Regions from separate parts of the Paenibacillus sp. DRB1-1 genome, predicted to be linked through region 2. Evidence: riboswitches for the same ligand, from Rfam matches in the RefSeq annotation. Region 2 holds a riboswitch; each other region holds the start of a gene.

Region 1 (7,355 bases), 520 kb from region 2:
TCCACATCATCCAGTGAGCGCGCCAGCATCAACAAATCCACCTCTTTAAACACAAACTTTTTCTTATTTTCAATAATATCAGCCTGTGTAGCATTATAGCCTACGCCTTCTTTAAGCTTGATCAAACCGTTTTGCTCCATCATTACTAAAGAACGTCCAGTATTGGCCGGGTCATTGGCAATAGCAATAGTCGCACCTTCGGGCAGGTCTTTAACGTTCTTGTATTTTTTGGAGTACGCGCCATAAATGGCGTTGTAAATTGGTTTTATCGCTACCAAATCAGACTTGTTGCTTTCATTATATTGTTGCATAAAAGGAGCATGCTGAAAGAAGTTAGCATCCACTTCATGGCTTGCCAATGCGTTATTCGGTTGGATATTGTCTGAAAGCACGACGATTTCCAGATTGACTCCGTCCTGTTTAAGCAGCGGCTTCACGATATCCAGCACATCTGTCATCGGTGGGATTAGCGTTGCTACTTTCAAGGTCACTTCTTTTTGGGAAGTTGCTTCTTTAGACTGTGTTTCTTGAGCAGCCTGCTTTTGACCACCGCATCCGGCAACCAGTAGCATAACGACAGCAAATAGTGTAAGTAATTTCAAGTTCGTTTTCATGTTGTTTTTCCGACTCATTTGATGAGGAACCTCCAAGTAAATTGTGATTGGGAAGATAAAAAATGAGTTACAGTGGGAGCCGCAGCCGCTTCGCGAATGATTTGATCTTACGATCGCTGTTGAAACGGGATTCTCTCTGATCTATGAATTAATTTATAGGTTAGAATCCCATTTCAAAGGCGAACGCTAACGCTTCTCCAGATTCAAATCCTTCGCTTCGCTTTTGAGGCACTGTAAAGTCATTTTCACTTCCCATAGTGGGTGGTGCAAGTGTAGCGAAAAGTTACATTTTTGCCCTATCGCTTGTCGATCCGGCGGGATATGGTGCTTCCGGTGAACTGGATCGTTTGTACGAAAATAATCATGACGACGATGGTGAACGCCATCAAGCCTGTTTCAAAACGCTGGTAACCGTAGCGGATGGCAAAATCGCCTACCCCGCCGCCGCCCACAATGCCCATCACCGTGGAGTAGGAGATGAAGCTAATGGTGGACGTGGTCAAACCCAGTACAAGCCCAGAACGAGCTTCCACGTACAGAAATTTAAAAATAAGCTGGAGGGTGGATGCCCCCATAGAAGTAGCGGCTTCAATTACACCCTTGGGCACCTCAAGCAAGGATTGCTCCACCAGCCTCGAATAATAGGCGATGGCCACCACTGACAAGGGAACCGTAGCAGCCATCGTGCCCAGCGCCGTCCCTACGACCAGACGTGTAAATGGAATCATAAACACGACAAGCAACAAAAACGGGAACGAGCGGATGACATTGACCACACTGTTCAAAATGGTGAACAGCAGTCGATTTTCATATTTTTGCCCTTTGCCGCACAAATACAAAATCGTTCCTGCCGGAAGCCCTAACAGTACAGCTGCTGCGATAGAAATCCCCACCATGATAAACGTCTCTCCGATGGCTTTCCATATCTCAGACTGATATTGCGCAATGATGCTCAGCATTTCATTCATCAGCTTCACCTGCTTCCGCTGTTGAACCTACCGCAGCGTCAGCTACACGTTGCGTTGAAAGCAGCTGCCCATCCCGCATTTCTGATACACGGGTACAAATATTGCGTACCACGTCCATATCGTGCGTTACGATTACAATGGTAACTCCCAGTTCCCGGTTGATCTCCCGTAACACGCCCAGAATATCCGCGGTTGTCTGCGGATCAAGCGCCGAGGTCGGCTCATCACACAGCAGCACCGCAGGTCGATTCGCCAGCGCTCTGGCTATCGCCACACGTTGCTTTTGGCCTCCGCTCAGTTGTGCCGGATACTGTTCTGCTTTATCAGCTAAACCGACGAATTGCAGACATTCGCGCACACGTTCCGCTCTCTCTTTTTTCGCGACACCTGCCAGCTCCAACGGCATTGCCACATTTCCACTGACCGTCCGATTGTGAACAAGATGATAATGCTGAAAAATCATCCCTATGGATCGCCGCGCTTCACGGAGACGTTTTTCAGGCATGCGAGTCAGATCTCCCCCGTTCACAACCACGTTTCCCTCATCCGGCCTTTCCAATACATTCATCAACCGGAGCAACGTAGACTTACCGGCACCGCTGGCACCTATGATACCGTGAATTTCCCCCTCCTCCACTTGAAGGGACACGGATTGAACCGCATGAAATTGGCCGCTTGAGGTGGTATAATACTTGCTTACCTGATGCAGCGTAATCATGAAACCTGGCCTCCTGATGATCCATTTCTCAGGGAAAATGTAATAAGCCCGCCAGCCCAGGCGGGTCTGTACGAGCCGTCAATTCCCATTGCATTAATATACCACAGAGCAGAAAACGGGCAAAGCCTTTTGACAACAATTAACGTACATCCCACACCCCCACATAAGGAAAGCAGATACCGAGTCCCCAAGCCAGCGTAAGCATGATGACAAAATAGATTATGAACACAATATCTACAGCCGAATAGCCAATCGCATAATAATACGTGCGTTTGGTTTCATTGGGAAAACCCTTGGCTTCCATGGCAATAGCAATTCGCTGTGCACGCCGGATACTTTGAGCGAGCAGCGGAATTGCATACCTGCGAAGCGTGGCATACATATTCCATTTGGACACATGCTGATGTAAACCTCGAATGCGATGGGCTTGTCTCAATGCCTGGAATTCCTCCACCATCATGGGCATCAACCGCATGGCTGCCAAAAAGCTATACGCATACTTCGGAGAGAGCCTCCATTGCTGCATCAGTGAATAAAAAAGGTCCACCGGACGAGTCGTTAAACCAAACAGCAACCCTACCGCAGCCATACTCAGCGCACGAAAGCCCAGATGCATGCCTCGGTAAAAGCTTTCCTGCGTTATATGGATCAAGCCCCATGTCCACCAGGTCGTCACCCCTTTGCCGAACATCATCATGCCCGTTGAGGTTGAAATAAACACCAATATAAAGGGAGATCCATACAGCAGCAGCCGCTTCCATGGATGGCCTGACCAGACAAGCAGCAGCAGCATAGCACACGCAACATTAAACATGACATTCGGATCATGAATGACTATAACGACCACAAACAGTATGGAAAACATAACGAGCTTTAGGCCCGGGTTCACACGATGCAGCCATGTTTTATGATGGGGAAAGGACAGACTCATACCGTAGTTCCCCTTTCTGAATCCGCCATATATCGGTACAATATCGACGGACAATTTCCGGGTCATGCGTGACCATCACAATGGCCGTGCCTGCCGCTCTCAGCTGCTCCAACATATCCAGCATGACAAAGGTATTACGCGCATCCTGCCCAAAAGTCGGTTCATCCAGCAGCAGCACTTCCGGCTCACGGATCATAGCCGTAGCAATACTCAACCGCCTTTTTTGGCCCAACGAAAGCTGATACGGATGACGTTCGTCCAGCCGCTCCAGTCCGAACTGTACGAGCATCCGATCGACCTGTTCCCGGCACTGTTCAACGGTAAACAAGCTCTTGGGTAACGAATACTCTAGTTCCTTTCGTACGGTGTGTGCTACGAATTGCAGCTCGGGATTTTGAAACGCGAACCCGATACGCTCTGCCAGTTGTTCCGTACTGCCTGCCTCAATTCCGCACATGCTATAACGTCCCTGTGTTCGAAGTAAGCGCATCATGGAAAGCAGCAGCGAGCTTTTGCCAGCTCCGTTTTCACCGACCACGCCAATCCAGTCGCCAGGCTTCACCTGCGCATGCTCCACATAAATCACTGAACTTAAACTACGGAGGCCGCTAAAATGTTCCAGATCCAGCAAATCAATCCCCGCACCGTTCTGTTGCGTCACCGCTTCACTCCAACGTGGCGAAGACGATTCATTCCATACTCCCGGATACCACACACCGTACTCGGACAATGCCTGCCGATGCACATGAAATACTTCTTCCGCCCTTCCATCCGCAATAATCTCCCCTTGAGCAGAAAGCACTACAATCCGGTCCACATCATGGACAATTTCATTAATTTTATGCTCCACGATCACCAGTGTCTGGTCTACCGAAATGTTGCGAATGGTATCCCACACCTGTGTAGTGCCTTCCTCGTCCAACAAAGCCGTGGGCTCATCCAGAAAAAGCACTTCTGGCTCCATAGCCAGCACAGACGCAATCGCTAGCCGCTGCTTCATTCCCTGTGACATGCTGCCAATGGGCATGTGTATATCCTCCGTCGATAGACCAACCTGCATCAGCAACTCGCGAATACGGGATCGCATCTGCTCACGAGGAACCTGATTATTTTCCAACACAAAAGCCAGTTCCTCATCTGCATATGACATACAAAACTGCGTATCAGGATCTTGAAATACAATACCTGAGACACTTGGGATTACAGCAGCATCGCATTTCATAGGCACTTCTATCGTGCGTGGAATCAGACCGCTCAGCACTTGGAGCAGCGTTGATTTACCGCATCCACTCGGTCCCAGTAGCAGCAGCTTTTCTCCCTTGCGGACAGACAAAGACATATTGTGAAAAAGCAGCTCCTGCTCACCGGGGAATTTCAACCGAAGACGGGTGATCGAAGCCACCACATCTTCGGTTGCCTGGCTCATCAATCCAGCCCCTTATAATCTTGTTCCGTTGCAGGCCTCAAACTTCGCGTAACTCCGGTTATCTCCAACGCCTTAGCCAGATAGAAAGCGAATACCCCGGCAATCACAATGCTGCCAATCATGCGAAAACCAATATACAAAACATAGTTCCAGGTCGAAAGCTGATCAATATACCCGTAGCTGAAGTCTAAAATTAGAGAAGCGACAGCCGCCCCAGCCGCAGCTAGCGAAGCAACCCACAGGTTTGCGTTCCGATACAGAAAAGCCGCAAAAAACAGCTCCGCTCCCAAGCCTTGCAGCAGGCCATAGTACAAAGTGGACATCCCCCATTCGCTTCCCAAAAAAGCACTGACCGTTGCCGCTGCCACCTCTGCCAAAATTGCAACACCTGGCTTGCGAATGATGAGATAAGCAAACGTGCCTGCCATAAACCACATGCCATACATCAGTTGCTCGGCGTGTAGACCAAATGGTTTCATTAAATCATAGGCAGGTCCCCATATTTTGTAGACTAACCCGAACACAACAGCGATCACAATCGTGACCAAAATATCAGTCAGCTTCAACCCTTTGGACGCTCTTACAGCAGTATTCATTATTGCGTGCTCCCCTTTTTCCTTATAATTGGCCTCTTGGCCATAAAAAAAAGCTTGTCTGGAGCTGAATCTCCAGGCAAGCTTTATGCGCAGTAAAAGGTGAAGCACCATACAAAACATCATTCGTCGATATTCCTTATATAACCAGTAGTCTAAGCTACTACACTGATACCAAGCCAAAGTCAGGGTCAAAGCAAAATGCTCCATGGATTAGGTAGCTTTTTACAGTCCCGCAGGCGTATAGCTTGATTATAGGACATACATTGAATCTATCGACAACCGCAAAACAAGCGGCATTCCTGTATAGTGTTCTTGGTTTCTCTACGCTGGCATTACCCAGATCAGATTTCACGGTCAGTGGCAAGGGCCACCCTCTCAGCCTGACTTTCTCAAGCTCCCGACAATGCTTTTTTAATTCACTATAATATATACCACATCTATGGCTTTGACAATCCTATAATCCGAAGAAACGTTTGGCTGTCTCCGTCGTGGCGATTTCGATCTCCATCATGCTTCGGCCTGTACATTCGGCAACCGCAGTAGCAATGTGAGCGAGATACATCGATTCATTACGCCCTTCTTTGGGCTTCACGGGCAAATTACGCGGGGTCAAAAATGGAGCATCTGTTTCAATCATCAGACGGTCCAAGGGAATATCTCTGACCAGTTCACGCAGATGTTTGCCACGCCGTTCGTCGCAAATCCAGCCGGTGATCCCGATATACATTCCCATTTCTACATACCTATGCAATTCCTGTTCCGTGCCGGTAAAACAATGCACTACCGCTTTATCGACAAGCCCTTGATACTCCCGAAGCATAGCGACAAAATCCTCATGTGCATCTCGTTCATGCAAAAATAACGGCATATTCAGCTCACCCGCCAGTTGGATTTGCTCGTCAAACCATCGGCGCTGCACATCACGCGGCGAAAAATCACGGTTATAGTCCAATCCGCATTCCCCTATGGATACGACCTGCGGCTGACTCGCCAGCTGGCGGAGCTGCTGAATCGTATCTGCGTTGCAGTCTTTGGCATCATGGGGATGCACGCCAGCTGTCGCATACAGCTTGCCCGGATAACGTGCTGCATACTGAGAAGCCTCCCGACTGCTGCGGACACTGGTCCCGGTAATAATCAGGGGTGAAATCCCTACAGCTGCGGCTCTCTCTACCACCTGTTCCCGATCCGCATGAAACGAACGGTGCATCAAGTTCACGCCAATATCAATTAACGGTGTACCCCTTTCCATCTCAATCCCTCCTTCGCAAACTACAATCTCGGATCAATCGGCTCCGATTCCAGAGATAGCGCGGCAAGGACGCATTCATGAATACGATCTACCGTATCCTTGCGGACAAAACGTTCCACGGCTTCCATACCAAGCGCTCCCTCCATCAGGGCATGACGCTCCTTTTTGTTCGTTCGACGCTGCTTCAGACGCTTTAAATTCTCAGGGGCAAGATAATCCATACCGTAAATGATGTGCAAATACTTCCGGCCTCTCACCTTGATTGCAGGCTGAATCATCTTGTCCCGATTTTTCATCAAAAAGCGTTCCGGCTTGATCACAATCCCCTCATGACCATCCTCTGTCATCTCGTTCCACCAGCGAATGACCTCTTCCTCGCTTGCTTCGTCCGTGATAACGCGATACTCTGTCTTCATAAACAGAGAAGACAGCCTAGCCAGCTCCCGGTTTTGCTCCATATGCCAAATATGAGAATGGCCGAAAAAAGTCTTTCCGCTGTGTGCCAGCGTATGGAACGGTGCGATACGAATTTCATCCAGACCGTCCACATCCCAGCAATATTTTTGAAAAGCCTCTTGAAACGTTACGGCATTCGCGTACTTCTGTTCCATTTCCTCCAACCAGTCTCCAACCTCTCGACCTGCAACCTTCGCCTGCTTCAGCTTGTCTAACAACTTACTGCGATCCAGCAGAGCTGCCTCCCCCACATGCGCATACTGTGCAGCAATCAGTTCCCGAGCCTTGAGATTCCACGGTACAATTTCCGCATCCAGCAATACAAAATCCGTCTGATTCCGTTCAAAATATCCAGCAGTCCGTAGATCCACATTCAGCTTCTCCAGCACTTGCT
Region 2 (7,355 bases):
AGTACATATTCGACAAAAATCAGAAAACTTTTTACAATCATGATAAATTCGGGGCTGTTGTTTTTGGCATCAAAAAAAGCAGCAAATCTCTTGGTTAAAGAGACTTGCTGCTTCATTCTGATATTGAGTGGAAAATCCGAAGTTATTTGGACGCCTTCGGCTTCGTTGTTTTAGCTGGTTTAACAGCTGCAGGTTTGGTCGTTTTAACAGCTGGTTTTGCTGTCGCTTTCGCGGGAGCCACAGCTTCCTTTACAGGAGTCGTTGTTGCACTAGGCTTAGCGCCAGCTTTTAAGCTGTATTTGGCAAAGCCGTCTGCCGCGCTGCTCAAGTATGAAATTTGTTGATTTCCTGCCAGCACGTCTTTGGCATCAGGAGAGGACTCGAAAGTAACCTTTGCCTGACCAAAAGGAGCAAGAGACCAATTGCCATCCGCCGATGGATTAATCGTTCCGTTCGTACGGATATAGTCAATAATGACCTGGCGACTTTCATCCGGTGCTGCCATCACAATTCGTTTGCCATCTGGGTTGGCCAGTTTGGATGAGGAAGCACGATAGTTATTGGTGGCTACGATAAATTTCTGCGCAGGATCAATAGCCTTCCCATTGTATTGCAGATCCTTGATACGATGAGCTGAAGAATCAATAATAGTTCCCTTGGCATCATATCGTGCAGGCTGGGTTACATCAATCTGGTAATTCACACCGTCAATGACATCAAAATTGTAGGTTGGGAAATCTTTGTTGATCAGCGATTGCTCCTCAGTTTGCTTTGGATCAATGCGGTTGAACTGACCTGCAGACCACTCCAGCCACTCCTGAATTTCAGCACCGGTCACTTCTACAGCATGAACCGTGTTCGGATACACATACAGATCGGACACGTTTTTAATCGCTATCGTACCTTCAGGAATGTTGGTGTAATACTCGGCTCCGTTTCGACCACCGGCCTTGAATGGAGCGCCTGCCGACAATACGGGAAGTTTTTCGTATTCAGTTCCTTTAAGATGGTTTTGAACATACCATTTCTGTGCATTCGTTACGATTTGAATAGAAGGGTCGTCCTGCACTAATGCAAAATAACTGTTAATCGGTGCAGTCGTTGTTCCAACAGGTTGACGAATATAGTCCAGCGTTCCTTTATGCTCTTCCCTGATCGAATCTGTCAGTTTGTAGTCAGGAGTAAACTGCACAGCCTGGTTTGTGGTACTCACAACCGGACGCACTTGAGACTGGGAGTTGATTACGTTCCACTCGTTTTTTTTCTTTTCCAGGCTCAGATCAATAATCCCCAGATCCTTGCCCCATGAAGAAGCTTCCACGGCCGGTACGCCATTAATGGTTCCCTTATCCAGATCTACACCCTTCATATCTTTAAAATCAGGGCCAGGGAAAGATTTATGAGCATGCCCAAACAGAATAGCGTTAATTCCGTCCACCTGGCTCAAATATTTAACGGCATTCTCCATCATTGGCGTTTGTGGCACATCCTCATAACCTGTATGCGCAAGAACGACAATAATGTCGGCACCTTCCGTTTTCATTTGAGGAATAAACTTTTTCGCCGTTTCCACAATATCCTTCGTAACGACTTTATCCTTTAAATTGGCTTCATCCCACTGCATAATTTGAGGTGTGACCAAGCCGATTACGCCCACTCTAAGGATATGCTCTTGGCCCTTCTCGTCGGTTACCGTTTTATCAAGAATTCGATAAGGGGTAAAATAATTTTTAGTAGCTTGCCCCCCCTTATCAACATAAACATTCGCATTTACGTAAGGAAAATCGGCTCCCTTGAGCGACTTCTCCAGAAAGTCGAGGCCGTAGTTGAATTCGTGGTTGCCCACTGTCGCCGCATCATAGCCCATCAGGTTCATCATCTTGTAGACCGGATGGACACCGCCTTCTTTCTCGAAGGTTTTATTTCTGGCCATATAATCGCCTAATGGATTGCCCTGTAACAAATCACCGTTATCGAACAGCATGCTGTTTCTCGTTTCACTACGCGCCTGTTGGATCAAACCGGCTGTGCTAATCAGGCCATATTCGTTGGTTTCTTTGTCCGAATAGTAATCATAGTTCATCAGGGACGCATGAATATCCGTTGTTTCCATAATCCGCAAATTCACTGTAGCGCTATCGCGAGAATTGCTAGCTGCCCAGGATGGAGCGGCTGAAAACACCAGCATACTACAAGCTACAACTGCTGCTGTAAACCCTTTAAACCAATTTTTACGAAATAACAAAATATACCCCTCCTCATTAAGGTGTATGCCTCATATACATACTTTTGCACATATATGTAAGCCTTGAACCCACCATTTCTATTTTAATCCAACGCCAGGCAAAAGAGTAGTCATTTACTTAAATTATTTATGAAAAAATAATTAATTTTCTCAAAAAATAAAAACCAGCAAACCTCCTTAAAAACTCGGAGATTCACTGGTTTGTCGATTTATATTCTTATTATTTATTCCACACTTGGCGCTCAGTTTGCTGACCCACATACTCAATGCGTGTCGGATTCACGTCCAGAATGACATAATCGGGATCATCCGGTCCGGAAAACCATTCCTTCAAGGAATCGTTCCACACTTGTTTGCGCAGCCCCTCATCAGCTGTGATCTGGACGGTAGCCTCCACTTCTACGACTTCCTTCGTACCACCAACTTCATAACCCAGCAGCAGATAAGCATTCGGATTGTCCTTTAGCTCATCCACTTTATGCGTTTTGCGATCTGTCGCCAGATGAATGTTCATTCCATCGTTAAAAAGGGCCATATAGCGTACTTTTGGTTTGCCACCCTCTACCGTACCTAACGAGCAAAATTTGTTGTTATCCAAAGCCTTCACAATGGCTTGTTCCAGTTGGTTGCGATCCAATGTTTCCGTTTTACCCACAGTACAACAACTCCTTTTCACGAATTAGAATTCTCTACGGCCACGCCATTGGGCACCAGCCCATCTGAACCTACCTGCGTAGCTGTTCTAAAAATAACATGACCGGATCGAATCGGATTGATTCATGCTCATTTTCAGATCAAAGCTCACAGTAAAAGTGTACCCTGTCGTTCGGCAAATGAACCGTCATCTCTCCCTTCATGCTGGACAGACCCGCATTCAAGGCATATAATCGTCGTAGTAAACCCGAATAAATGAACCCATTAAACCATACAATGCCAGGGGTGCTGGAATCGGCCGGCTGAGAGTGTGTCCCAAGACACTGACCCTTACAACCTGATCTGGGTAATGCCAGCGTAGGAATGCTTAAGCAAGATGTGCCTTTTTTACATAGGACCATCCCTTACTTTGGTATATACAAGCGCAAGCGTCCCGGAAACTCGGGGCGCTTTTTTTATTGAAGATTATGTTGTTGGAAAGATCGCGTCCGGCAGATGTTATTTTTAGAAAATGGGGAACTTAAGCTGTCTGATTGGACGGATAACGGGTAATTAAAGGAGAGAACACAACGATGAAGCGCATGAAAATGTTAAGCCTGGGACTGATCAGTCTGTGGCTCATGGCCCTGATCCTGACCGCTTGCGGTGGAAGTGCCCCCACATCCCAAGAAGCGGCTCCCGCTACCGACACCCAAACGTCTACTCCGGCAAAGGGGCTCAAAGATGTTAAAGTCGTGCTCGACTGGACACCCAATACGAATCATACGGGACTCTATGTCGCTAAGGACAAAGGATTTTACGAAAAAGCGGGTTTGAATGTCCAAATTGTTCAACCTGGTTCAGGCGGAGCCGATCAAATGGTTGCTTCTAATGCTGCTCCTTTTGGTATTAGCTACCAAGAAGGCGTCACACAAGCTCGTACGCAAGGTGTGCCGCTTGTATCCATCGCTGCAGTGATTCAGCATAATACCTCAGGCTTCGCAGCCCCAGTAGATCGCGGAATTAAGAGCCCGAAAGATTTTGAAGGTAAAAAATACGGCGGTTGGGGCTCTCCCGTAGAAGAAGCGGTCATGAAATCCATCATGGATTCAGACAAAGGCGATGTGAGCAAAGTGAAGATCATCAACATGGGCAATGCAGACTATTTTACAGCCGTGAAGCGGGATATTGACTTTGCTTGGATTTTCTATGCATGGACCGGAATCGAAGCCCAGCTTCGAGGTGAGCCATTGGATATGCTGTATGTAAAAGATTATTCCAAAAGCCTTGATTACTATACGCCTGTAATTGTAAGCAACGAACAGACGATAGAAAATGATCCAGAGCTAGTCAAAGCATTCATGGACGCTACCGCACAAGGCTATGAATACACTATCGCCCATCCAGAAGAAGCTGCGGACATCTTAAGCAAAGCTGTACCAGAGCTGGATAAAAAACTGGTGCTCGCCAGCCAAAAATGGCTAAGCCCGCGTTATCAGGACGATGCCGCGCAATGGGGCGTGCAAAAAGCAGAGGTATGGCAAAACTATTCGGACTGGATGTACGAACGCAAGCTGCTCAGCAAGCCTTTGGAAGTCGATAAAGCCTTCACAAATGACTTCTTGCCCAAGCGCTGATCATTTGTTAAAACGCAAAATAAGACCGAACTAGAGAAGTGAACGAAGCGCCACTACGCAGTCGGATGCTGCCTCCCATCGCTGTTGTACCCAGAATTCTTTTATGAATATCCAGAGGTTGAAATCTGGGTACAAAGGCGAACGCTAACGCTTGTACAGCACCATTCCGCCCACTTCGTTCTCGTTCCACTTGGTTTATTCTTTAGTTTTTCATATTATCTAAGCGCTAAGTAGGTGCGCTTGTGTGTTAAAAATGCCACACAAACCAGCTTTAAAAACAGGGTGCTTTTAAGGCGGTTGGCAGCGGAGCGGTTCATTTGAATCTGGAAAAGCGCAGCGTTCGCCTTTGCCGTTGGATTCTTACCTTTTAAAATTTATTCAAAGAATCCCACGGCAACAGCGATCGTAAGATCAAATGAAACGCGAAGCGGTCTCCCCGCCTTAAACCACCATATTTTTTTAATAACACTCCAAATAAAGGACAGGTGAATTTGCATGGCTAACACACTGCTCAGTATTCAAGTAATCCCTAAAACTCCTAATAATGAGGACTCTTACCCGTATGTAGATAAGGCGATTGAGGTCATTCAGCGCTCCGGCGTCAAACATCAAGTGAATCCATTGGATACGACCATGGAGGGCGAGCTCGACGAGTTGCTGAAAGTGGTCAAAGAAATGCACGAGGCTTTGACGGAAGCGGGCAGTCCCAGCGTCATTTCACAGATCAAAATCGCACATAACCCACAAGGCATCAGCATGAACAAGCTGACCGAGAAATATCGCCCATGAATCCGAAAGGCAAGAACGCATCCTGGTGGAAAAGCGTATGGCCGCCCCTTGTGGCGGTCCTCTTCTTTTTAGCGGCCTGGCAGGGGGCGGTTTCCTATTTGCATGTTGAATCCTGGCTGCTGCCTGCTCCATCCCTCATCGTACAAGAGGGCATGGCACAAACGGCGCTGCTTGGTGCCCATACATGGGCTACGATTCGTCTGACACTTGCGGGATTCGCTATAGGGACAGCAACGGGACTGTTGATCGCCATCGTTCTTCATACAATTCCTTTTCTCAAATCCGCCCTGTATCCGCTGCTTATTCTGAGTCAAAACATTCCGATCATCGCTCTAGGGCCGCTGCTCATGGTGTGGTTTGGTTTTGGCGTGCTGCCCAAGCTGATGGTCATTACCCTAGTATGCTTTTTTCCCGTGGCTGTAGCGGCCATGGACGGGCTGACTCGAACAGACCGTACGATGATGAACTATATGCGGATGTCGGGTGCAAGCCGCATGGCTATTTTTATGAAGCTGGAGCTGCCACATTCCCTGCCGCAAGTCTTTTCTGGCGTTAAAATTGCTGCTACCTATAGTGTGATGGGTGCGATCATTGCGGAATGGATCGGAGCTAGTGAAGGAATTGGATATTATATGCTGCTGCAAAAATCAGCCTATCGCACGGACCTCATTTTTGCCGCCATCGGCATTATTGTTGCACTCAGCTTACTCATGTTTGTGGTTATTTTACTACTGGAGAAATGGCTGGTTCGCTGGAAACCCGATCAAGAGTAGCTTCCTCCTTGAATTACATACAGCAAAGAAAGGACGTGGCGCGTATGAGTCTGCATCCGACTGAATTATCATCACACAACGCGGCTAATGAACAACGAGCCGGGGAACAACAGAGTCCTTCAACTGCTCCTCCTGCTTTGGAATTGGACGGGATCAGCCTTGCCTTCCGCGAAAAGCGAAGCTTACTGCCCGTACTACAGGATGTATCCCTCACAGTCAAGCCGGGAGAATTCGTTTCCCTCATCGGTCCGTCAGGCAGCGGCAAAAGCACGCTGTTTCATATCATCGGTGGGCTACTCAAACCCCAGCAGGGACGTATCCGTATGCACGGACGGGACATGACTGGTGAACGTGGGCATATCAGCTATATGCCGCAGCAGCCCGCCCTTTTCCCGTGGCGTACCACGCTGAACAACGTACTGCTCGGGCAGGAAAATTCTCCACGTAAAAATAAAGCAGTACCCCCTCAGTACGCCAGTGAACGCGAGCGTCGCAAAGAAGCCTTGCAATGGCTCGAACAGGTTGGACTTGGTAAATTCGCCAAGGCGTATCCACATACGCTGTCTGGTGGAATGCAACAGCGCGCAGCCTTTCTTCGCGCACTGCTCAGCCCGCAGGAATTAATGCTGCTGGATGAGCCGTTCAGCGCACTCGATGCGCTGACACGTGCAGACATGCAGCAATGGTTATTACGGATGTGGGAAAAGAACCGCCGTTCTGTGCTGTTTATTACCCACAGCATTGAAGAAGCGTTGCTGCTCTCCGACCGCATCTATGTGCTGTCGGCGCGACCCGCTTCAGTGGTGCATGTCGTAGATGTTCCTTTTCCCCGCCCGCGTAGGGAAGAAATCACCCTCGATCCGCTCTTTATTGAATGGAAGCGGACCATGACCAGCTGGATGCGCGAGGAAAAACATAAACTGGACGGCGACATGGACACCACTGAAAGTGTCCGTAAAACTACCTCAGACGACGGGGTAAATCATTATGAATAATCTAAATAGGCTCTCTGCATTGAAATTGAACGCTTCCGCAACCGCTCCATTGATCGACGCGCATATTCATTTAGACAGCTACCCGCCCGAACAACAGGAATTACTGCTCGCTTCACTTGCCAATAGCAGCGTCCAAGCCGTGATAGCCGTGTCGATGCATCTGGGCTCCAGCCGAGCCAATCTGCAGTTAGCCAAGCGTTACCCCGGGCTGGTACGACCAGCCTTTGGCTTTCATCCCGAACAGGCTCTCCCACCGCAAGCTGAGCTTAACCTCTTGTTCGAC
Region 3 (7,355 bases), 1.8 Mb from region 2:
GTAAATCCCCCTTTATCTTTATTTTGAACAAATGCACATAGGCGTCTATCACAAAGTAGAGAGCCATAGCCCCGTAAACTATGAACTCAGATAGCAAAAAATCTACCGGATCTGTGTGGGCAATATGAAAGGCTACTAATAAAGCCGCGGCTCCTGCCATCAGACTGAACATAAATTTGCGTCTGCCCACCAATACATGCACATGCACAAAAAACAGCACGATGGAAAATAGCCAGTACACCCATCCTCCCCATGGAATATAGGCCTCGGCCGATTGGTAAGAGGCTCCGAATAATATGGGAATAGAGGAAGGGAACACAAAGGTCGTGCCCACATATACACAGATTGCAGCTATAGCCATTAAACCGGCATAGACGGCAATCAACTTGCCCAAAGCTTGGCGGTCATGCCCCTGCGCACCGATCTTTGGAATAAAGGCAGCAATTAGGCTATACGAAACGTAATAGACCAACTGGCTGTACTTCAGCGCAATGGCATAGCTGCTAGCCTGCTCGGGAAAGTAATGCTGTACATACAACATGTCGATGGAGATACAAAACAAAATGAATAAATTCGTCATAAGGCTATCGGTGAAATCCTGGCCCAATGATTTCCATAGCCCAGAAGGGATATGTTCTCCACTGTATGTGAATAAGGACAAGCCACGAGCTGAAACGATCCAACCGTGGAGCAGCGACAGCAACATTCCTCCACAGCTCGCTAACAGTAGGGCTTCCAGCTTTAACCCCAGTGCAGCTAGAACAAAAAATAGGCTCAGCTTCCCTAATACCTCAATGTAATAGTTCACATTGAGCGCCAACATGCGTTCCCTGCCCTGTAAATCTCCGCGGCACGAACTCACAAGAATATGCAGTCCGATCAAGCCATACAGCATGAACAGCGGGCCGGATTCGACGCCTAATAGCGAACGCAGTAACGGATGAAAGATGAGTAAAATGACCATGGCAAGCACGGTTAGCACCAGAGGTGCTTTTAGTAATAGAGAACCGAGTGGTAAGCTTCGTAGCGCAAGCTTTTGGTCTCCCTTAGAGACCAGTTTGGCGGTTAATAGCTGGATGGATAAACCCAAAACGGATAAAAGTGCAAAAAGTGCCAGCAGCGCATTCGCCTGGCCATAAGCTTGTCCCGTAAGATACCAACTCGCTGCAATGTGGAAGAAAAAATTAAATCCGTTAAGCAGCACATTAAAGAGAGGGAACATCAACGATCGCAATCGGTTGTTCACGTTGTTATCTCACCCGCCGATCCAGTCGCCAAATATCAATGATGGAGCGTAAAAAACGAATAGAATCCTTCCAGACATGGATGTGCGATCCATCGCGGTCAATACATTTGACGGGTAATTGCAGCACACGAAGCTGGAGTCGCTTGGCAATAAACATCATCTCTAGATCCAGCGCCAGTCCGAGCTGTTCCTTTAAATGCGGAAACATCCGTTTCACTGCAACCGAACTCATCACTTTAAGCCCAGTCTGCGAATCCACCACACCTGTTGGTAAAAAAGGACGTGAAATGACCCGTTTACCAAAGCTGACAACAGATCGCAATAAAGATCGATTCTCGGCGGTCATATCCTTGGTTCCAATCACGACATCATAATAGCCCTGCTGAACAACATTAATCATTCTGGCAATATCCTCAATAAAAAAGGAATCGTCCGCGTCCACAAATACGTAGTAATCCGCACCAATGGTCCGCATCCCTTCCAGATACGTCCCTGCCTTACGTGTATTGCGTCCCAATTCCCTTGTTTGAAGCAGCGGGCTAAGATTCTGATTAATCCGGTTTACGGACAAGTCCGTTGCTGCCTCCAGCGCTTTAATCAAGGCATTGGTACCATCGTGGCTGCCATCATCAATGAGATAAATCGAACCTTCAATAATATGGCTGCGGATAAAGGCCTGCAGTCGTTCAGCAAAGGTTTTGACATGAACAAAACGTTGCTCTTCGTTATATACAGACAAGATAAATGCAATATGTTGGCTTTTGGTCGAATACTCGGGATAGAGCAAGCTTTGTATTTCCGAAAGCATTTCTTCGGTGTCATTGGCTTGCCAAAATAGCAGGCGCAAACGGCCTACTCCGGTGATTTGCACCATATGCTGATCACTGAACGGAATTGTTACATCCGTCACCAGTAACAATGGCATTTGCGGAAATTGGCTACGGATCTGATTGGCTTTCTGTACCGCCTGCCCCGGCTCCCTATAATCAATCAGGCAACAACATGCGTTCTCGTAGACTGAAGCTGCCTCCGTGTCCTCGCACTGTATATATTGGTAAAAACAAATCACATTGGGATAATCAATAGCCCTGTCGTTATCGCTAAAAATGGCTATAGGTCCCTGCACACAAACCTCTCCTTTTCCTCCGAATAGTTCTATTTTGTTGAAAAAGAATTAAGAATGTTTGCTTATAGGAGTTAAATTAATGTCCAAATACTTCATATTTCCTTAACAAAATAGCTGACACTCCATGATATATAAGGATATAAGAGAAGAAAAACTGATTTTCATATTTAATAAAAACAGAGTATTTAGACCTGATACATTAGAACCAAAACCATCAGAATTAGGTAGCACATCTATATCGAAAATTAGTTCTTTTAGATCAACAAAAGGAAATATATATGGTTATTTTGTCATAGATAAATAGAAGAATAAAACAGATTTGCACGTCCATACTATGGACAACATGTCATCTTGAGGATTTTGCAAAAATCCGATAAGCGACTTTCAATGAACAAGATATAGATCGAAATGGTTTAGTTCGTCTATATCTTGCACTTCGGAGCGACTGGAATCGAATTTTGTGAAATCCTTTCGTTATGAAAATGAAGAGAAGGAAGGTCTTTCTATGGAAGCATTTTATGTCAATCGCGATGGGTCATTATCTACTCCATTACGGGGAAAGGATGTGTTGGCAAATCCTCTTTTGAACAAAGGTGTCGCTTTTACAGAAGAAGAACGCAAAGATCTGGGTTTGGAAGGAATCCTTCCTCCAACCGTCCTTTCATTGGAGAAACAGAGCGTACGGGCATATCAGCAGTTTCTCGCACAACCCACCATGCTGCGTAAAAATGCTTCTCTCAACGACCTTCACAATCGAAATGTCGTACTCTACTACCGGCTGCTAACCGATCATTTGAGTGAAATGCTGCCCGTAGTCTACACGCCGACCGTAGGAACCGCGATTCAAGAGTATAGTCACGAGTACAACCGCCCTGGAGGCGTATATTTGTCAATAGATAACCCGAATGGCATCGGACAAGCATTCTATAACTCTGGATTAAGCGGCGAGGATGTGGATCTGATCGTCGTGACAGATTCCGAAAGTATTTTGGGGATTGGTGACTGGGGCGTCGGGGGGATTAACATTGCGATTGGCAAGCTTGCAGTGTATACGGCTGCGGCAGGCATTCATCCCGGGCGGGTGCTGCCAATTGTACTGGATGTGGGCACGAATAATGAAAAGCTGCTGAATGATCCACTGTACATCGGAAACCGCCATAAACGGGTTCGCGGAGAAGCCTATAACCAGTTTATTGATACCTTTATCAGCAAAACGTTAGCGCAATTCCCGAAGGTGCTTTTACATTGGGAAGATGTGGGTAGCGTAAATGCGCGCCATATTATAGGAAAATACGGTCAAAGCATTCTCACCTTCAACGATGATATACAAGGTACAGGAGCGGTGACCCTGGCTGCGATTCTTTCGGCGGTGGGTGTCACCAAGACTCCGCTGCGTGAACAAAAAATACTTGTTTTCGGCCCAGGGGCTGCAGGGATCGGTAACGCTGACCAAATTCGGGGCGCTATGATCGAGGATGGCCTTTCCGCAGATGATTCATTCAAGTCCTTTTGGGCCTTTGATTATCGCGGGCTGTTAACGGAAGATATGGAAGACGTATTGGAGTATCAGAAACCGTATGTGCGCAAAAAGGATGAAGTCAGCTCATGGACCCGGTCGGGTGACGGCAAAATACCGCTACTGGAGGTCATCCGTCAGGTGAAGCCTACGATATTGATTGGAACTTCCGGTGTAGCAGGTGCCTTTTCTGAAGAAATCATCAAGGAGATGGCGAAGCATGTAGAACGCCCGATCATTATGCCCATGTCCAATCCTACAAACCTTGCAGAAGCAGTACCCGAGGATTTGATCCGGTGGACAGATGGCAGAGCACTGATCGCAACCGGAAGTCCTTTTGAGCCCGTCACCTATAACGATACAAATTTTGAGATTGGACAGGCGAACAATGCCTTTGTTTTTCCGGGACTGGGTCTAGGTGCGATTGTGGTTAAAGCCAAAAGGATTACCCCTGCGATGTTTACAGCCGCAGCAGTTGCTGTTGCCAATGGTGTAGATTCGAATACGCCTGGCGGTGCGCTACTCCCTCATATCCGAAAATTACGCGAAGTTTCGTACGCTGTTGCGGTTGCGGTTGCAAATGCCGCGATTCAGGATCAGGTAGCTCAGGCGCACATTTCAGATGTGGAACAAGCTATACGAGATGCAATGTGGAAACCGGAATATGCCAAGGTCAAAGCCGTGGAAAGTGTAATTCATCACCCTCACTAAGCCCAAAACACCTAACTAGAGGAAATTTAATATTTTGCACACTATGTTTGACATAGCGTATGAACGTATGTACAGTAATAGTCAAAAGAATAGAAGTCCACTAGGGGAGCCAATATGGCTGAGACAAGAATGTATCTTGGACCCTTTGAACCTGATCTAGTTCGTACTAGCGTAGGAAAGTGGAGCCTTCGTATATAAGGTTTCAAGCGTTTTTTGCGTATTGGGCCTATGTTGAAGCCGCTCCATTTTTCCGGGGCGGCTTTTTAGCGTTGTTTCGGAATTGTATCCTTACAGGACTTCTTGCTCTTCAATTAATGGAGGTGGGGAAATTGAGTTTTACACAAGAACTCCGTCGGCAGGCGGACGGCATTTTTCAAGCGATTTTTGAGCATCCCTTTGTGAGAGGTATTGCTGAAGGAAGTTTGACAAGGGGACAGCTGATTCACTATGTAAAACAGGACTTTGAATATTTGAACGCCTACATGCGGATATACGGCATCGCAATCTCCAAATGCACGAATCGGGAGGACATGGCAGTATTTAATGAACAAATCTCTTTTATTCTCCACAGCGAGGTTCATCCGCATCAAAATTTCTGTGCTATCGCAGGGGTGACCTATGAAGAGTTGCAGGGATATCCACTCGCTCCGTCGGCCCATCACTATATCCGTCACATGCTGACGATCGCGCATGAGGGCAGTTTGGGCGAGATCTTGGCTGTGCTGCTGCCATGTATGTGGACGTATGCCGAGATTGGCCGCAGGCTGCTGGATGAAGTAAAGCCGGATGAGTCTCATCCGTTCTATGAATGGATGGGCTTCTATGGAGACCAGCTTGATGATACAACACTCAAGTTCCGAGAACGTGTAGATGCTTGGGCAGAAGGCACAACGGCTGCTGAGCGAGAGCGGATGATTGAGCATTTTGTACTGAGTTGCCAGCTGGAATATAAGTTCTGGGACATGGCTTATAACCAGGAAGAATGGCCGGTCCAGATGCAGGGAGCGGTCTTAGAATAGTCATCCTGGCGATTCGATGCGTGAAGTACGGTTAATGCCATGTTGAACCACCAACTATAGAGAGGATAATCATTATGAGTACATGGGAAAAAAGTTATTCAGCTCTCCTGACGAAGGTACAAAACAGCAAACCCCTCGTTCACAATATGACCAATGTGGTAGTCACTAACTTTACGGCCAACGGCCTGTATGCATTGGGCGCCTCCCCAGTGATGGCCTATGCACCCGAGGAAGTAGCAGATATGGCAAAAATAGCGGGAGCCGTCGTGTTAAACATCGGTACGCTGCACCGCGAACTGGTGGATGCCATGATCATTGCTGGACAATCGGCGAATGCACACGGTGTTCCGGTCCTGCTAGATCCGGTCGGTGCGGGAGCAACGAGCCTTAGAACTGAGTCGGCACTGCGAATCCTGAGAGAAGTCAAAATCTCATTGGTGCGGGGCAATGCAGCCGAAGTCGCGCATCTTGTTGGAGAAGCGCGTGAGATTAAAGGCGTAGATGCTGGTGACAGTGCTGACAGCGGCAATGTCGATCTGGCAATTCGGGCTGCTCAAACGCTCAATTCAATGGTTGTCATCACTGGAAAAGAGGACGTCATCACCGATGGGGCCGAAGCACGAATGATTAGCGGCGGAGACGCGCTGCTCACGAAGGTAACCGGAGCAGGCTGCCTGCTGACCTCTGTGTTAGGTGCTTTTGCAGCTGTTGAACCCAACCTGCTGCTCGCAGGTACAGCAGGCTTGGCATTTTACGGTGCAGCAGCTTCCCGAGCCGCAGCACGTACCGCAGAGCTGGGGCCCGGCAGCTTCCAGATTGCCTTTCTCGACGAGCTCGCCAAACTACATACAGGTTCGCTGGAGGGGCAGGTCACTGTCCGTGAAGCAGGAACAACCACAGCAGGTGGTGCGCGATGACAGACGTTCGTGTACCCAGAGCACTGACGATTGCCGGTTCGGACAGTGGCGGCGGGGCCGGAATTCAAGCCGATCTCAAAACCTTTCAAGAACTTGGCGTGTACGGCATGTCGGCTATTACGGCCATTACCGTACAGAATACCTTAGGGGTTCACGGCGTATATCCGCTGCCACAGGAAGCAACAGCGGAACAGATCGAAGCTGTAGGATTAGACCTTGGAGTGGATGCCCTAAAGACTGGCATGCTGTTTAATGCGGGTATCATCCGTCTTGTGAGCAAGCAGATCCGAAAGTTCGGCTGGAAAAAGGTCGTCGTCGATCCCGTGATGATTGCCAAGGGAGGTGCTGAACTGCTGCAGTTGGAAGCGGTGCAGGCTTTGAAGGACGACCTGTTTCCCTTGGCCCTAGTCGTTACACCGAATATCCCGGAGGCGGAAGCCCTGACAGGGATCAGCATCCGTACAATGGAGGATCGCCGCGAGGCTGCGAGACATATTAGCAGTATGGGACCAAAATTCGTTGTGATCAAGGGCGGCCACGCTGACGAGAGCGAGAGCAGCGGACAGATTGTTGACCTGCTCTTTGACGGAACCGCCTTTACAGAGCTGAGCGGCAAGCGGGTACGGACTGTCCATACACACGGAACAGGATGTACCTTCTCGGCAGCGATAACTGCTGAATTAGGGAAAGGAATGTCTGTACTGGAAGCTATCTCGAATGGTAGAGCCTTCATCCAGGCGGCGATTGAGGATACTTTACACCTTGGACAGGGACATGGCCCAACCAATCATTGGGCCTACCGCCGTCGTCAGGAGGTACT

Evidence for each region. Region 2 has a riboswitch for thiamine pyrophosphate ahead of ACQW03_RS08985 (ABC transporter substrate-binding protein). Riboswitches for the same ligand answer to the same signal wherever they lie in the genome.
Region 1: linked by a shared signal. The riboswitch ahead of ACQW03_RS06590 (ECF transporter S component) and the one ahead of ACQW03_RS08985 (ABC transporter substrate-binding protein) in region 2 are both predicted to bind thiamine pyrophosphate.
Region 3: linked by a shared signal. The riboswitch ahead of tenA (thiaminase II) and the one ahead of ACQW03_RS08985 (ABC transporter substrate-binding protein) in region 2 are both predicted to bind thiamine pyrophosphate.

The regions. Positions count from the first base shown of each region.
Region 1 covers NZ_JBODQH010000001.1:1,510,921-1,518,275, forward strand. The annotation lists gene ACQW03_RS06565 (MetQ/NlpA family ABC transporter substrate-binding protein) at 1-632, opposite strand, end outside; gene ACQW03_RS06570 (methionine ABC transporter permease) at 911-1,582, opposite strand; gene ACQW03_RS06575 (methionine ABC transporter ATP-binding protein) at 1,575-2,300, opposite strand; gene ACQW03_RS06580 (energy-coupling factor transporter transmembrane component T family protein) at 2,440-3,231, opposite strand; gene ACQW03_RS06585 (ABC transporter ATP-binding protein) at 3,206-4,657, opposite strand; gene ACQW03_RS06590 (ECF transporter S component) at 4,657-5,253, opposite strand; TPP riboswitch at 5,554-5,663, opposite strand; gene ACQW03_RS06595 (TatD family hydrolase) at 5,708-6,505, opposite strand; gene ACQW03_RS06600 (polynucleotide kinase-phosphatase) at 6,526-7,355, opposite strand, start outside.
Region 2 covers NZ_JBODQH010000001.1:2,035,022-2,042,376, forward strand. The annotation lists gene ACQW03_RS08975 (bifunctional 2',3'-cyclic-nucleotide 2'-phosphodiesterase/3'-nucleotidase) at 143-2,245, opposite strand; gene ACQW03_RS08980 (pyridoxamine 5'-phosphate oxidase family protein) at 2,466-2,900, opposite strand; TPP riboswitch at 3,171-3,280, shown strand; gene ACQW03_RS08985 (ABC transporter substrate-binding protein) at 3,472-4,515, shown strand; gene ACQW03_RS08990 (hypothetical protein) at 4,523-4,705, opposite strand; gene ACQW03_RS08995 (MTH1187 family thiamine-binding protein) at 5,011-5,304, shown strand; gene ACQW03_RS09000 (ABC transporter permease) at 5,301-6,077, shown strand; gene ACQW03_RS09005 (ABC transporter ATP-binding protein) at 6,122-7,072, shown strand; gene ACQW03_RS09010 (TatD family hydrolase) at 7,065-7,355, shown strand, end outside.
Region 3 covers NZ_JBODQH010000001.1:3,868,766-3,876,120, reverse strand. The annotation lists gene ACQW03_RS17270 (transporter) at 1-1,246, opposite strand, end outside; gene ACQW03_RS17265 (glycosyltransferase) at 1,251-2,372, opposite strand; gene ACQW03_RS17260 (NAD-dependent malic enzyme) at 2,878-4,599, shown strand; TPP riboswitch at 4,692-4,794, shown strand; gene tenA (thiaminase II) at 4,929-5,618, shown strand; gene thiM (hydroxyethylthiazole kinase) at 5,693-6,535, shown strand; gene thiD (bifunctional hydroxymethylpyrimidine kinase/phosphomethylpyrimidine kinase) at 6,532-7,355, shown strand, end outside.